Anatilimnocola aggregata: one gene and its partner. The protein of the gene in region 1 binds, or shares a complex with, the protein of each later gene. Links are inferred from orthologs where the notes say so. Each region holds a gene or a part of one and is shown on either strand. Other genes may lie near its edges.

Region 1 (6,056 bases):
TTGATGCCGTACCATTCAGCGTTTTCCGCACCACCCAGACCACCAGCCACCTGGCGACCGTAATCGTGCTGGAAGATGTACTGCCAATCTTCGCTGATGTTGCGGGTATACACGAGGCTATGGGTATAGCGATCGGTGTAGACGGCGGTATTGTCGAAGCGAGGTTCGTTGCCGTAAATCACGTTGAACGCGAGTACGTCTTCGCAGCCAGTCCAGGTGAAACCAGCGATGAAGCCCGGGTCATTCTGAACGCGGTCGAGAGCATCCCAACCGTTCACAATGCCGTAGTTCAGGCTGACTTCGTCGCTCCACTTGTACGAACCGAGCATACCCCAATGGGTGAAGGGCTCGCCGTACTGCATCGTGTAAGCGTGCGAGTAGAAGAAGTTGCCATTCGCAGGCACCACTTCGTAACCGAGAACGGTATAGAAGTGACCGAGCTTGATGGAGTTGTTCTCGTTACCCACTTCGGCGTACAGCTGAGGAATGGCCAACCCGTAGTTCGGATTGGTATTCCACTTCGCTCCACCGGTTGGGGTCGTTTCCCAGCCCAGCGATTGCGTGAAGATGTAATCCGAACCGTACAGCAGGTCGACGCGACCACCCCAGTTCCAGCAGCACGTTTCACGGTCGATGGCCTTCTCAGCGACGAGATACAACTGGTTGAATTGACCAGAATCACGATCGTTGAAGGTCACTGGGCCATTGAAGGTCGAAGGTGGGTTGTGGAAGTTGTAGGTGTAGCCGGCGTTGACGAAGCCGGTGATGTTCCAGCCGCATTCCTTTTGGCAGAACAACCGCCAAGGATCGCAGGTGGCTTCTTCTTCTTCGGCACAGGCGTCGCATGCGGCCGGAGCAGCAGCGGCAGCCATTGGGGCTTGTTCGACCATCGGGGCCGGCGGTGGCCGGTCGCTGGGCGAAGCCTCGGGTTGATAGAAGTAGTCGTTGGTCGCAGCGACCTGACGAACTTGTGGTTGTTGCCCATACGTTTGGGCAGAGGCATTACTTGTGTAAATGCCCCAAGCGATCGCGGCAGCGAAAGCAAGCTTCGACAGTTTCATGGTTTTAACTCCCCAGTCCATGAGGAAACGGTTGCAAAGAGCGCGACAAACGGCGCAGTTCGTCACGCCAAACAGGTAGGGCCAACAGGCAGGTACTGGGAATCCGTGGCAAGCAATTGGAAGGGCAAACCGTCGCCTTATCCCAGCACTGTTGATATCGGTACTGCCGCGCTGGCAGGTGCAAGACATTCACTCGATAAACATGGCAGAAACCGCGACTTTGCGTCGCGGGTGTGAAACCTTGCCGGATGTTCCGCAGGTGCCGTCGTTAAGGTCGTTACAACCGGACTTCAATCAATTCCGGACGTTGCACGCTTTTAGGAATGCCCGCGCAAGCAGGGTTCGAGTTCAGGAAACGAAGCTCACACAAGGTCCTCGAACAGGGCATCGACAAACTGCTGCGCGTTAAACTCTGCCAGATCCGCAGCCTTTTCCCCAAGCCCCACGAACTTGACTGGGATCGCGAACTTTTCCCGAATGGCAACCACCACACCACCCTTGGCAGTGCCATCGAGCTTGGTGAGCACAATGCCCGTACACTTGGCGGCTGACGAAAAACCCTGAGCCTGGCTGATTGCGTTCTGCCCCGCAGTTCCATCCAACACCAGCAGCACTTCGTGTGGCGCATCCGGTATGACTTTGCCCATCACCCGATGGATTTTCTCGAGCTGCTGCATCAAGTTCGACTGGGTCTGCAAGCGTCCAGCGGTATCGACAATGCAGATATCCGCATTCACTTCGACGGCCTTCGCCACCGCGCGATGAGCAACACTCGCTGGATCCGCGCCCGGCTCGGCTTTGACAATTTCCGCGCCCAAGCGATCGGCCCAGATCGTCAGCTGTTCAACAGCCGCCGCGCGAAAGGTATCTCCAGCGCCGAGGACAACCTTTTTACCCTGATCTTTGAAGCGTTGGCAAAGTTTAGCGATTGTAGTGGTCTTGCCGGAGCCATTCACGCCCACCACCAAGATAACTGTGGGCCCGCTGGTGACGAACTGCAATGCTTGCTGTTGGCCTGGTTGGTCGAGCATGCCGCGCAGTTCCTGCTTCACGGCCGCTAGCACATCACTCATTTGCACCACGCGCCCGCGAAAATCGGTTTTCACCCGATCGCGCAGCTTGTTGGCAGGGCCGACACCCATATCGGTCTTCACCAGGGCGGCGAACAGTTCCGTCAGGAACTCGTCATCTACGAGCCGACCCTCGCGCTTGAACAAGTCGCGAATATCGGTGTTGAGGACGTCGTGCGTTTTCTTCAGCGCCGACTGCAGGCGGGTGAAGATGCTCTGCGGAGTTGCCGCTTCTGCTGCGGGTTTGCTGGCCGACTGTGGTGCCTCGGGCAAAGCAAGCTCATCGGGCTTCTTCTTGAAATAGTCAAAAATTCCCATAGGTCTTATCTTGGGCACCAGGGGCAACTAGCCGGTACCCGCTTAGCAAGAGGACGAGATTGGTTTGATTGCGGCAAGAATGACCATTTTCACAGATCGCCGCTGGGCACAGACGATTGGCAATTACTTTTCCGCCTGTTCTGACTTGCCCGTTTCCCGACGTTCCTTAACGAACCGGTCGAGAATTCCGTTGACGAAGTGGAACGATTGTTTGGCCCCGAAACGTTTGGCCAGTTCGACCGCTTCATTGATCGCCACTCGCTCGGGCGTATCGGAGTGGAGCATCTCATAAGCGCCCAGCCGGAGGATATTCCGGTCGATCACCGCCATCCGCTCGAGGCTCCAATTATCAGCTGTCTGCTTCAGGAGGTCGTCGAGTTCGATCCGGTTCTTTCGCACTCCCGCCACCAGTCGGCGAGCAAAATCGAGCAATTCCTGGTCCTGATTCAGGCGATTGCGCATGAAATCGTCGGCCTGAATCGTCTTCCGATCCGGGTTCAAATCGTCTTCGAATAAAACTTGCAGCACGACTTCTCGCGCTCGGCTACGGCGAGTCATAACCCCCACACTCCTGGGTTGCGGGCAACGGACTTCTTCACTGTCACGTCGATTATACGGGGCGAGCGGCCATTTTGAGAGGAGACCTAGAGCTGAATTGCCAGAACCACCTCAAGGCGAAGTAGCTGGCCGAATTGTGCCTTGCATCAGCGCGCCGTCGGTGTGCCAAGGATCCCCTCCGCCGTTCTTGCCTGATTTGGTTTTGTGAAAATCGGCAATCAACTGCACATCGACCAGCCGCCCGGTCTGCTGCAAGTCGCCAAACAGCAGGTCTCGCTCGGCATCGACATCTGGGGAAATGTGGTGGGTGATCTGGCCGGTCGTACGACTCAACTCGACATGCGAGTCATACGCAGCCGAACCCACCCACAGAGGACGATTTTGATCGTCCAATTGAGCCGATTTCCAAAAGCGCACATGGTGCCGCTGACGCGGATTGTTGCCGACCGGCTTTTCAAAGGCAAAGTCTTCCTTGCGGCCATACAAGAACAAATTGCTGACTGGGGCCGCTCGGTACTCGCGCGAGAGGACCGTATCGGCGGCAATCTTCAGGTCAGCGCGCACTCCCAAGGGATCGGCCGGAAACCAGCCCGCGGCTTCCATCACCGGTTTCAAATCAGCTTCGGCACTAACGAGGGCCACGTTAATCGGATCGCCCAAGTGCCCGTCGGCGGCGACAGTCATGCCCGGAGTATTATCGAGCCCCGGATGCCGATGTGCGTAACGCTTCCACACCAGAGGCATCACTACGTAGGCAACTAAAAAATACGTCGCCACAATGCCGAGGAACACGAGCACAGCCGTTTTCCATTCAGAACGGGAATTCTTGGGTGAGACGGGCGCGGCAGATTCGGAGGTCGCAGGTACTTCATTCATGGGGTGGTCGCTTCATTCGGTCGAGCAGGACTGCACTTAGAATAACCATTCCCAGCACAATCTGCTGCCGCTTGCTTTCCAACCCAACTAAATTCATGCCATTGGCGATCACTGCCAGAATCAGCGCTCCGATAAAGGTCCCCCACATGGTGCCGCGACCACCCGCCAGCGAAGTCCCGCCAACCACGACTGCTGCAATCACCATCAGTTCGTGCTTCGAGCCATAATTGGGGCTGCCGGCCCCCAGTTGCGATGCCATCAGCACGCCACCAAGGCCCGCCAGCGCAGCGCAAATGATATAGGCAGCGATTGTCACGCGCTTGACCGGCACACCGCACAGCCAGGCTGCCTTCAGGTTGCCGCCGACCGCGTACAAATGCCGGCCGAAGATTGTTTTTGTCATGATGAACTGGGCGACGACATACAAGCCAATCATCAACACCGCGGAATTGGGGATTCGGACGAGCGCTGTACCCTTTCCCAGCCACATGAACGCCCGCGGAATTTCGTCGATGGTCGCTCCTTGCGACAGGTTGTAGGCGACTCCGTCAGCCAGCAACATCATTGCGAGCGTAACGATAAACGACGGCACGCGGAGCAACGTGACGAATGTCCCGGAGACTGCGCCAAACAAGGCACAGGCACCAATCGCAGCCAGACTGCACGCCAATGTGGCGAATAGCGATGCGCTTTGCCCACCTGCCAGATCACGGAGCAAAATAGTGCAGATCACAGCTGAGAGCGCGATCAAGCTGCCGACCGAGAGATCGACGCCGCCGGTAATGATGACCATAGTCATCCCGATCGCAATGATCGCGATTACGGCGATTTGGTTGCTGATGTTCAGCAGATTGTCGGTTTTCAGAAAGTTGGGCCAATAATAGGGCTGCGGTTTCAGGATCATCACGGGTTGTGACTGCCTCTCGGCCCACCGTTGTACGGCGGTCCAACTGCTGGCAACTTCGCTGGCTGCGATCAGGTCGATCTTTTGCCCCGCCAATGTCGCGGCCTCAAGCGCCGCGCGAGCTTGTGGCGGCTCGGCATTCACTATCACGGGAATCCGAAATCCCCGTTGCTCTAGTTGCGCCTTTAGTTCAGTGGCGAAGGCTAGATCCTCACTGGTGCTGCGCGTGAGGATTGCCACCGAGTTGCCGGTCGCCAGTTGCCCGCTGATTCTGGCGGCCAAAACTTGACCAGCAACTGCACCGGTCGGCGATTGTTTATCCCACGTCAGCACGCTGAGCACCGCGATCAGAATCACCAGCGCGACGAGCATCGCCTGCTCGGCCAGCAACCAGCGCAGCCAGGCAAGATACCTATTCGAGTTTTGGGCTGTGGCAGGCATAGATCCCATATCGTTGGCTGACGAATCGGGGCAGATGAAAAGCTACTTGCTCAGCGATTCATCTTTCTGCCCATCTGCCTGGCGATAGAGCTCGGTGGGAATCAGTTGCTCGGCTGGTGGCGATTTGCCATCGAAATATTCCAGAATCGACTTGGCGGTGAGTTGCCCCATCCGCTCAGGATACTGAATTGGGTCAGCGTAAATCTTGCCGTCGCGAATCGCCCGCTTGCCGTCGTCCTGACCGTCGAAGCCGATTATCTTCACTTGCGCAGTCTTGTTTGCCTTTTCCAGCGCAACATAAGCACCCAGTGCCGAGGGGTCGTTAATGGCAAAGATGCCGACCAAATCGGGATGAGCTTGCAGGGCGTCCTCCGCCGCCTTGTTGCCGTTCTCGCGTTTGCCATCGCCGGGAAGTTCGGCCACGATGTCGATCTTTCTGTCAGGATTTTTCTCGTTGTAGGCAGCGATCACTTCCTTAAAGCCTTTAACGCGCAACAAGCACGATTCCGCTTGCTTGAAGTCAAGAATGACGACCTTGCCCCCTGTGCCCCCGAGCGCTTCGATCATCGCCTCGCCGGCCTGTTTGCCGCCACCGTAATTATCGGTGGCAATATGCGAGACGACTTTTGCCTGCGGCGCAAGGCAGGCAATATCTGCCGTGAAGACGGGAATGCCCGCAGTGTTGGCTTTTTGAATTGCTGGGCCGATCGCTTTGGAATCGCAGGGGCAGAGTACAATTGCCGAACAACCCTTGGCAATGAAGTCTTCAATTTGGCTTTGCTGCTTGGCAACGTCCAACTCGCCAGCCACGACGATTGTCGTGTAGCC
Region 2 (6,076 bases), 1.4 Mb from region 1 along the record:
TGTGTTTTGGGGGCCGACAGCGACAACTCGTCGAGCACAACCACATCTTGCGACTGCAACTTGCTAGCGATGGCCATGCGAGTGGCAGACTGAATCGCCTTCTTAGGCAAACGATAGGAGTAATCGCGATTTCGCAACGCGAACACGTGACCACCACCACGACGCTGAGCGGCCTGCTTCGAGCCTGCACGCGCGTTACCGGTGCCCTTCTGGCGATACATTTTCTTGGTCGTACCACGGACTTCACTGCGAGTCTTGGTCTTGTGAGTACCCATCCGGCGAGAAGCCTGGTACATCACCACCACATCATGCAGCAATTGCTTATTGATAGACGGAGCGATTTGCGCGGGGTCGATTTCATACTTACCGACCTCCTTGCCTGCTCGATCGAATACCGGAAGACTTACCATGATTATTTCCAACGATCTTGATTGCTGCGTGATTGACCTGAACTACAACCGCCGAGACTAACCAACCTTGTTTGTCTCGCGAATGATCAGGTACGTTCCCGGCGGACCAGGAACTGCGCCATTGATCAGGAGCAAGTTCTTTTCTTTGTCGAGTTTCACGAGCCGCATATTGCGAATCGTCACTTGTTCGTTGCCATAGCGGCCGGGCATCTTCTTGCCCTTCTTCATACGACCACCACCGCGGTTCGCAGCGAGAGCGCCAGTGCCACCCATGTGACGATGCACCTTCTTCACACCGTGCGTCGCACGTTGACCGGCGAAATTCCAACGCTTCATCGCACCCGTGAAGCCGCGACCCTTCGTAAAGCCGGTAACATCAACGGCTTTTACACCATCCAGCGAACCAACATCGACGGTGCCACCCACGGCAAGAGCGCCCGGAGCACCACGGAGTTCGCGAACAAAACGCTGCGGCTCACAATTAGCCTTAGCCTCAACCTGAACACCAGCGGCCTTGAGCCTCTTGGAGCGACGGCTGCCGATATCGGCAACATGGCCACTTTCACTGCGACTGGCGAGGCGGCGGGGCTTATCGAGAAAACCCAACTGCACTGCTTCATAGCCATCGCGCTCAGCCGTACGAACCTGGAGCACGCGACAAGGGCCGGCCAAAACTACGGTAACGGGCAAGCAAGCCCCGTTCTCATCAAATATTTGCGTCATCCCGACCTTGCGGCCGAGTATTCCCTTGGTCATCGCGATATTCCTATGGTCCGTTGCCTGCCGAGAACACAACAGCCCTGAAGTCTTCAGAGCCCTGCTTTACCCGGACGGCTTCCCGTCAATATAAAACGGCTCGCGGCTAGGTTTAGAAAAACAATTCCAACAAACACTCAACTTGACTTAACAGGCCCCGCTTGGCCATTTACTAGCGAGTCGTGGCCTTAATCTTGATATCCACACCAGCGGGCAGGCTCAGCTTATTGAGCGCCTCGATGGTCTTGGCAGTTGCCTGCACGATATCAATCAAACGCTTATGGGTCCGAATCTCGTATTGCTGACGAGCCTTCTTATCGATCGTTGGGCCCGACAGGACCGTATAACGCTCGACGCGGGTCGGCAATGGAATTGGACCATGCACTTCGCTATGGGTGCGCTTCGCGGTATCCACGATCTCTTGGGCACTTTGGTCCAAGATCGCGTGGTCGTAAGCTTCCATGCGAATTCGAATTACTTCTTTCTGACCAGCCACTGAGGCATTCTCCTATCGAGCTGCGGTTCCATAGGAGCGATGCCTTCAAGCAACTCGGCTCCTAAGCCAGCGGCTCAATCCGATCACGCAATGATCGGTTTTGTGCTGCTACTAACTTCACTTTGGCCGGGGTCGGCCAATTGGGAAGCGACTAAGGTTAGCAAAGGGGGAGCGACTCAGTCAATTGGGTCCGCTGCGAAAAATCACGAATCCCGAGAAGTATTTGCTCGCAGCAGCTCGCTAGCCCCCTCATCAAGGCCTTTTGACTGCCAAGCGCTGGCTCGATTGGTGGGATTGCGTGAGCTGACCAAACTTTGCCGCGCAACTACTGCCGGAGGACGAGAACGGGGCAGTGAGCGAGGCGGACGACCCGTTCCGCAGTCGAGCCCATCAGCAATCTGGTGAGCCCGCGTCGTCCGTGCGATGGAATGACGACTAAATCGGCCCCTGTTTGCTGGGCATATTCTGCGATTGCCTCAGCAGGATCCCCGAGCACAACTTCCAACTGCACCGAACTGTACTTCTCGTCGGTCAATCGTTCGCGCAGCGCTCGCCGCGCGCTTTCGATGCGCGCTGTAGGGTCGACAACGCCCCAAACTTCCCCTGCTTCGAGCGGAGTGAGATCTTGAATGACGTGAATAATCGAGACTTGATTAGGCCGTTCGACCACTTGCAGCCCAACATCGAGCGCTGCAAATGATTCCGAGGAGAAATCGATGGGCACAATCACACGCTGCTTCGGAAACCACGGCATGGAGTCAATTCCTTCAGGTGAGAGGATGCCGCATCGTACGACAGTTTCGGTCCCAATTCAAAGCGGCTAACGAGTCGTCCGCGCTTCGTCAGGAACGTCCCGAACGCGGACGACAGGCTGCACGAGCGACTCCAGCGTGATACTTGCCTTGCCGGGGTTGGGTATGGCTGCCATTTTGGTGTGACGCACGTATTTGTGGCATTTCACGCACTTCATCGTCATGTCGACATAGGCGAGTGCGGCACGATCGAGATCTTTTTCTTTGGCCGCTGCCATCATTTCATCTGCTGACCGGCGAAAGGCATCACTTTCAAATAAATAGTCCGGAGTCTGGAGCAGTTGCCACTGTTCGGCTCGTGTTAGCAGGCTCATTTCCTGGGCACTCTTGGCCATCGTGCCGTAGTCCTCGAGAGCAAGCGCTTCGATCAGCTTTTGCGAGTGCTGCAGCTTGGCGCGCATAAACTTGGAAATGGTGGGCTCGTTCTCGTCCATGATGCGAGGTTTGGTCTGAGCCATCACATTTCCCACAGTGAAGATCAATACAAACAAGAGGCAAGCAAGCAGTAGTTTGGCCGACTGGGTCATGGCATGGTCCCTTTTCGAGGTTTTCCGCATTGAGTTAGCACCACCGCACATCTCTTATTGCAAAGGGAGTTCCATAGTCACAAAACGGGCAGAGGGGCGATTTCACGGCGTAAATGGCGGGTGTTTCGATGTGCGATTCAGCCGGCATGTGCCAAACCGCACGCTTTCGCACAGTATGCGTGTGCGGTCGTGATGTTATGAATTGCGGGCAGCGGACGCTGCTCGGCAGCAACGGCCAGGTGATGCCGCGTGCTAGCTGCCGGCACGCTGAGATCTCGTCCTACAGCCGGAAAACTCCGCCTATTCGCCCAATTCGGCGGTTGTCGTCAAAGTCGGCTAAACCAGCACGACCCGCGCAGCCGATATCTACGGCGAATAGAGTTTTTCTCGCGTCCGTAGAAGGGGATCGGCGATGCCTCGCAAGGCAACTTGGGTATCAGCCCTACTGCTCACTGCCATCTGTGTTGTGGCCATCGTTCGCGCTCAGGACGCAAGCTGGCGACCAGCCAATAGCCGGCCACCTGCAGCGCCGGCGTTTCTGCCAGCCAGCACCACCGCGGACGCAATGCCCGTGGCGATGCAAGTTGACGCAGATGACGAGGAAACGCAGCAGGCTGTGTTTGGCCGGGCAACCCGGCGACTCGGGGGATCGTTGGCGAATCAGCCACCACAACCGCAGGGGTTCGTTCCCGCGGTCGAACAGGCATACGAAGAACCTCGACCGCTACCGATGGGCGAAGCTGCTGCTCCACCACCCGATGCCTGGCAACAACCGGGCCCGCTGCCAACCCGCAGCGTGCTCCGCCGCCCGGGTCAACCAGCCTCCCAGGGAATTGTGCCAGCACAAGAAATGTCTCCGCCCGCTACCCAACAACCTTCTACCCAACAAATGGTTAGCGATAGCGAGCCAAGTCATTCCGATCAAGTGCCGCCGCGTTCTGTCCTGAAGCGACCCAATGGCCCCGTTGTCGATGAAGCAGCACCGCCGATAATTCCGTTCGATGCTGCCGCGCCACAGGCCGCAGTCCCGAACAATTCATCGCGCCGTGTCTATGACCCAGAAGCGGCACTGCGCCCTCGTCCTTCGATCAGTTCCACAGGTCGTGCACCTGCAGGCCTCACTAGTGGCGATTTAGTGGTTGTCGCTCCGGGACCGAAGCTCCGGGCCGAACTCGCCGGTCCACAAGCACTGATGGTGGGCAAGCCTGCTCGCTACGTGATCAATCTCGTTAACGAAGGTGACGCCCCGGCCGAGGAGGTTCAACTTCGTTTGAATCTGCCTGCCTGGATCAGCGTGGAATCGGGTGAGTCGACTTCGGGTGAAGCCAACGCACAGGCCGACGCCCAAGGCTCTACTCGCATGGTCTGGAACCTGCCTCGCGTCAAAGCGAATTCGCAAGAGACCTTGCGGCTGCAAGTCGTCGCACAAGAAGGACAAGCATTCGAAATCACCGCCGATTGGAGTTGCAAGCCGACGGGGTTGAAGGCTGCAATTGCCGTACGTCAGCCGCAACTCGAACTTTCGCTCGCTGGTCCCAGTGACATGCTCTATGGCGAAGAGAAGCCGTTCACAATCACGGTCAGCAATCCCGGCAGCGGCGATGCAGACCACGTCGTTGTGCAGCTAATCGCCGGCGGCAATGCTCCTCAGCAAATCGAAGTCGGCACCGTTCCGGCGGGGAAGACTCGCGAAGTGAACGTGAAGGTTGCTGCGAATCAACAGAACGCGATGGACCTAAAATTGAGTGCCACGGCCGATGGCAATCTCCGCGCCGAAGCTGCGGGGCGCATCGTCGTGAAGCAGGCTGTCATCGAAGTGGTTGTCGAAGGCCCTCCGATGAAATTCGCTGGGGCTGAAGCGACCTATGCAGTCACCGTTTCGAATCGTGGCAATGCAGCTGCCGACGATCTCACTCTCTCGGTTACGCTCCCCACCGGAGCCAAGTACCTGGGGGGAATCGACGGCGCTACCTTCGCCGGCAGCGTGCTGAAGTGGAAGGCGGGATTACTGCCACCTGAAACCGAGCGGACATACGACGTTCGCTGCCAACTGAATGCACCAGGTGCCCATCGCGTGGTCGTGCAAGCTCACGGACCGCGGTCAGGTGCTTCGACTCACGAAGTCGAAACCGGAGTCGAAGCTGTTTCGCAGCTCAAACTTGCCGTCAACGATCCCGCTGGACCTGCTCCCGTTGGCGACGACATTACCTACGAAGTGCAGCTAATGAACCGTGGCACCCAAGCCGCCAAGAACGTGAAGGTGGTAATGCAGTTCTCTGAAGGGCTGGAGCCAGTCACGCTCGCCGGTGCTGAAGGACGCGTTGTGCCTGGCCAGGTGCTATTCGATGCCCTTCCAGAACTGGGCGCTGGAGAGCAAGTTGTCATTCACGTGAAGGCCCGGGCCGATAAGGTGGGTGCCCATCGCTTCCGTGTGGAGGTGGTCAGCACCGATAACGATACTCGCCTCGTTTCGGAAGGAACCACGCGGTTCTTCGCCGATGGTCGCACCACTTCGGCAGCGGCTCGCACGGCCACCAAGCCCCGCGTGCTGCCCGCCGCACCAGATGGAACACTGCAGCGGTAGGAGAAGACTGGACTACGATTCATCCACTCGGTTCTGCAAAGTTTGCAGAACACCAATAGATTCGATTCCGGTCAAGCCGAAGCATTCGAACAATAGCACGAGCGAGCCGTTATATGAACCACTCGTGACTTCAGTCCGCAATTGCATTGCCCGGGTAATAAAATCGGGATCGCGCCGCCAGCGTTCGGCAAACGTCGCTGCGCACATCAGGGCGCGACTCTCAGGCAGGGCGAACAAGACCGCTAACGTTCGCCCCGCAGCTCGTACATCACCGGCCTGCACTTGCAGAACGAAGTGCTGAAACGACGGCTCGTCAGTCGGCGAGTGCGACGTCTCGATCTTGGGTGCCGGCAGTGCCGGGGCAGAAACGTACATCGGGCCGACGAGCGCTGGGCGCGGCGTTGTCGCAACCAGATCGTGACTGGTCCCTTCTTCGGCCACTACCGAATAATCCTGCGGACCAACATCGTCGGTGCGAAATTGATTCGTTG

What was found.
Region 2: the proteins of nusB (region 1) and rpsJ are in contact, whole or in part, in a solved structure (PDB 3D3B), measured with the Escherichia coli proteins. The link is inferred for Anatilimnocola aggregata from one-to-one orthologs.

Annotation. Positions count from the first base shown.
Region 1 is NZ_CP036274.1:5,735,764-5,741,819, forward strand. Bases 1,291-3,995 are described here. They hold nusB (transcription antitermination factor NusB), read right to left. Parts: upstream 3,008-3,995; coding sequence 2,573-3,007; downstream 1,291-2,572. Other genes in these bases: ftsY (signal recognition particle-docking protein FtsY), read right to left, coding at 1,424-2,449; ETAA8_RS21475 (LssY C-terminal domain-containing protein), read right to left, coding at 3,119-3,883; ETAA8_RS21480 (ABC transporter permease), read right to left, coding at 3,876-3,995. Also shown: ETAA8_RS21460 (porin), read right to left, coding at 1-1,061; more of ETAA8_RS21480, read right to left, coding at 3,996-5,228; ETAA8_RS21485 (substrate-binding domain-containing protein), read right to left, coding at 5,271-6,056. UniProt on the Escherichia coli protein: Part of the processive rRNA transcription and antitermination complex (rrnTAC). The complex forms an RNA-chaperone ring around the RNA exit tunnel of RNA polymerase (RNAP).
Region 2 is NZ_CP036274.1:7,124,161-7,130,236, forward strand. The notes cover bases 1-2,725. They hold rpsJ (30S ribosomal protein S10), read right to left. Parts: upstream 1,663-2,725; coding sequence 1,339-1,662; downstream 1-1,338. Other genes in these bases: rplD (50S ribosomal protein L4), read right to left, coding at 1-410; rplC (50S ribosomal protein L3), read right to left, coding at 468-1,166; ETAA8_RS26890 (universal stress protein), read right to left, coding at 1,988-2,416; ETAA8_RS26895 (hypothetical protein), read right to left, coding at 2,483-2,725. Also shown: more of ETAA8_RS26895, read right to left, coding at 2,726-3,001; ETAA8_RS26900 (CARDB domain-containing protein), read left to right, coding at 3,414-5,585; ETAA8_RS26905 (hypothetical protein), read right to left, coding at 5,598-6,076. UniProt on the Escherichia coli protein: Involved in the binding of tRNA to the ribosomes. Part of the processive rRNA transcription and antitermination complex (rrnTAC). The complex forms an RNA-chaperone ring around the RNA exit tunnel of RNA polymerase (RNAP).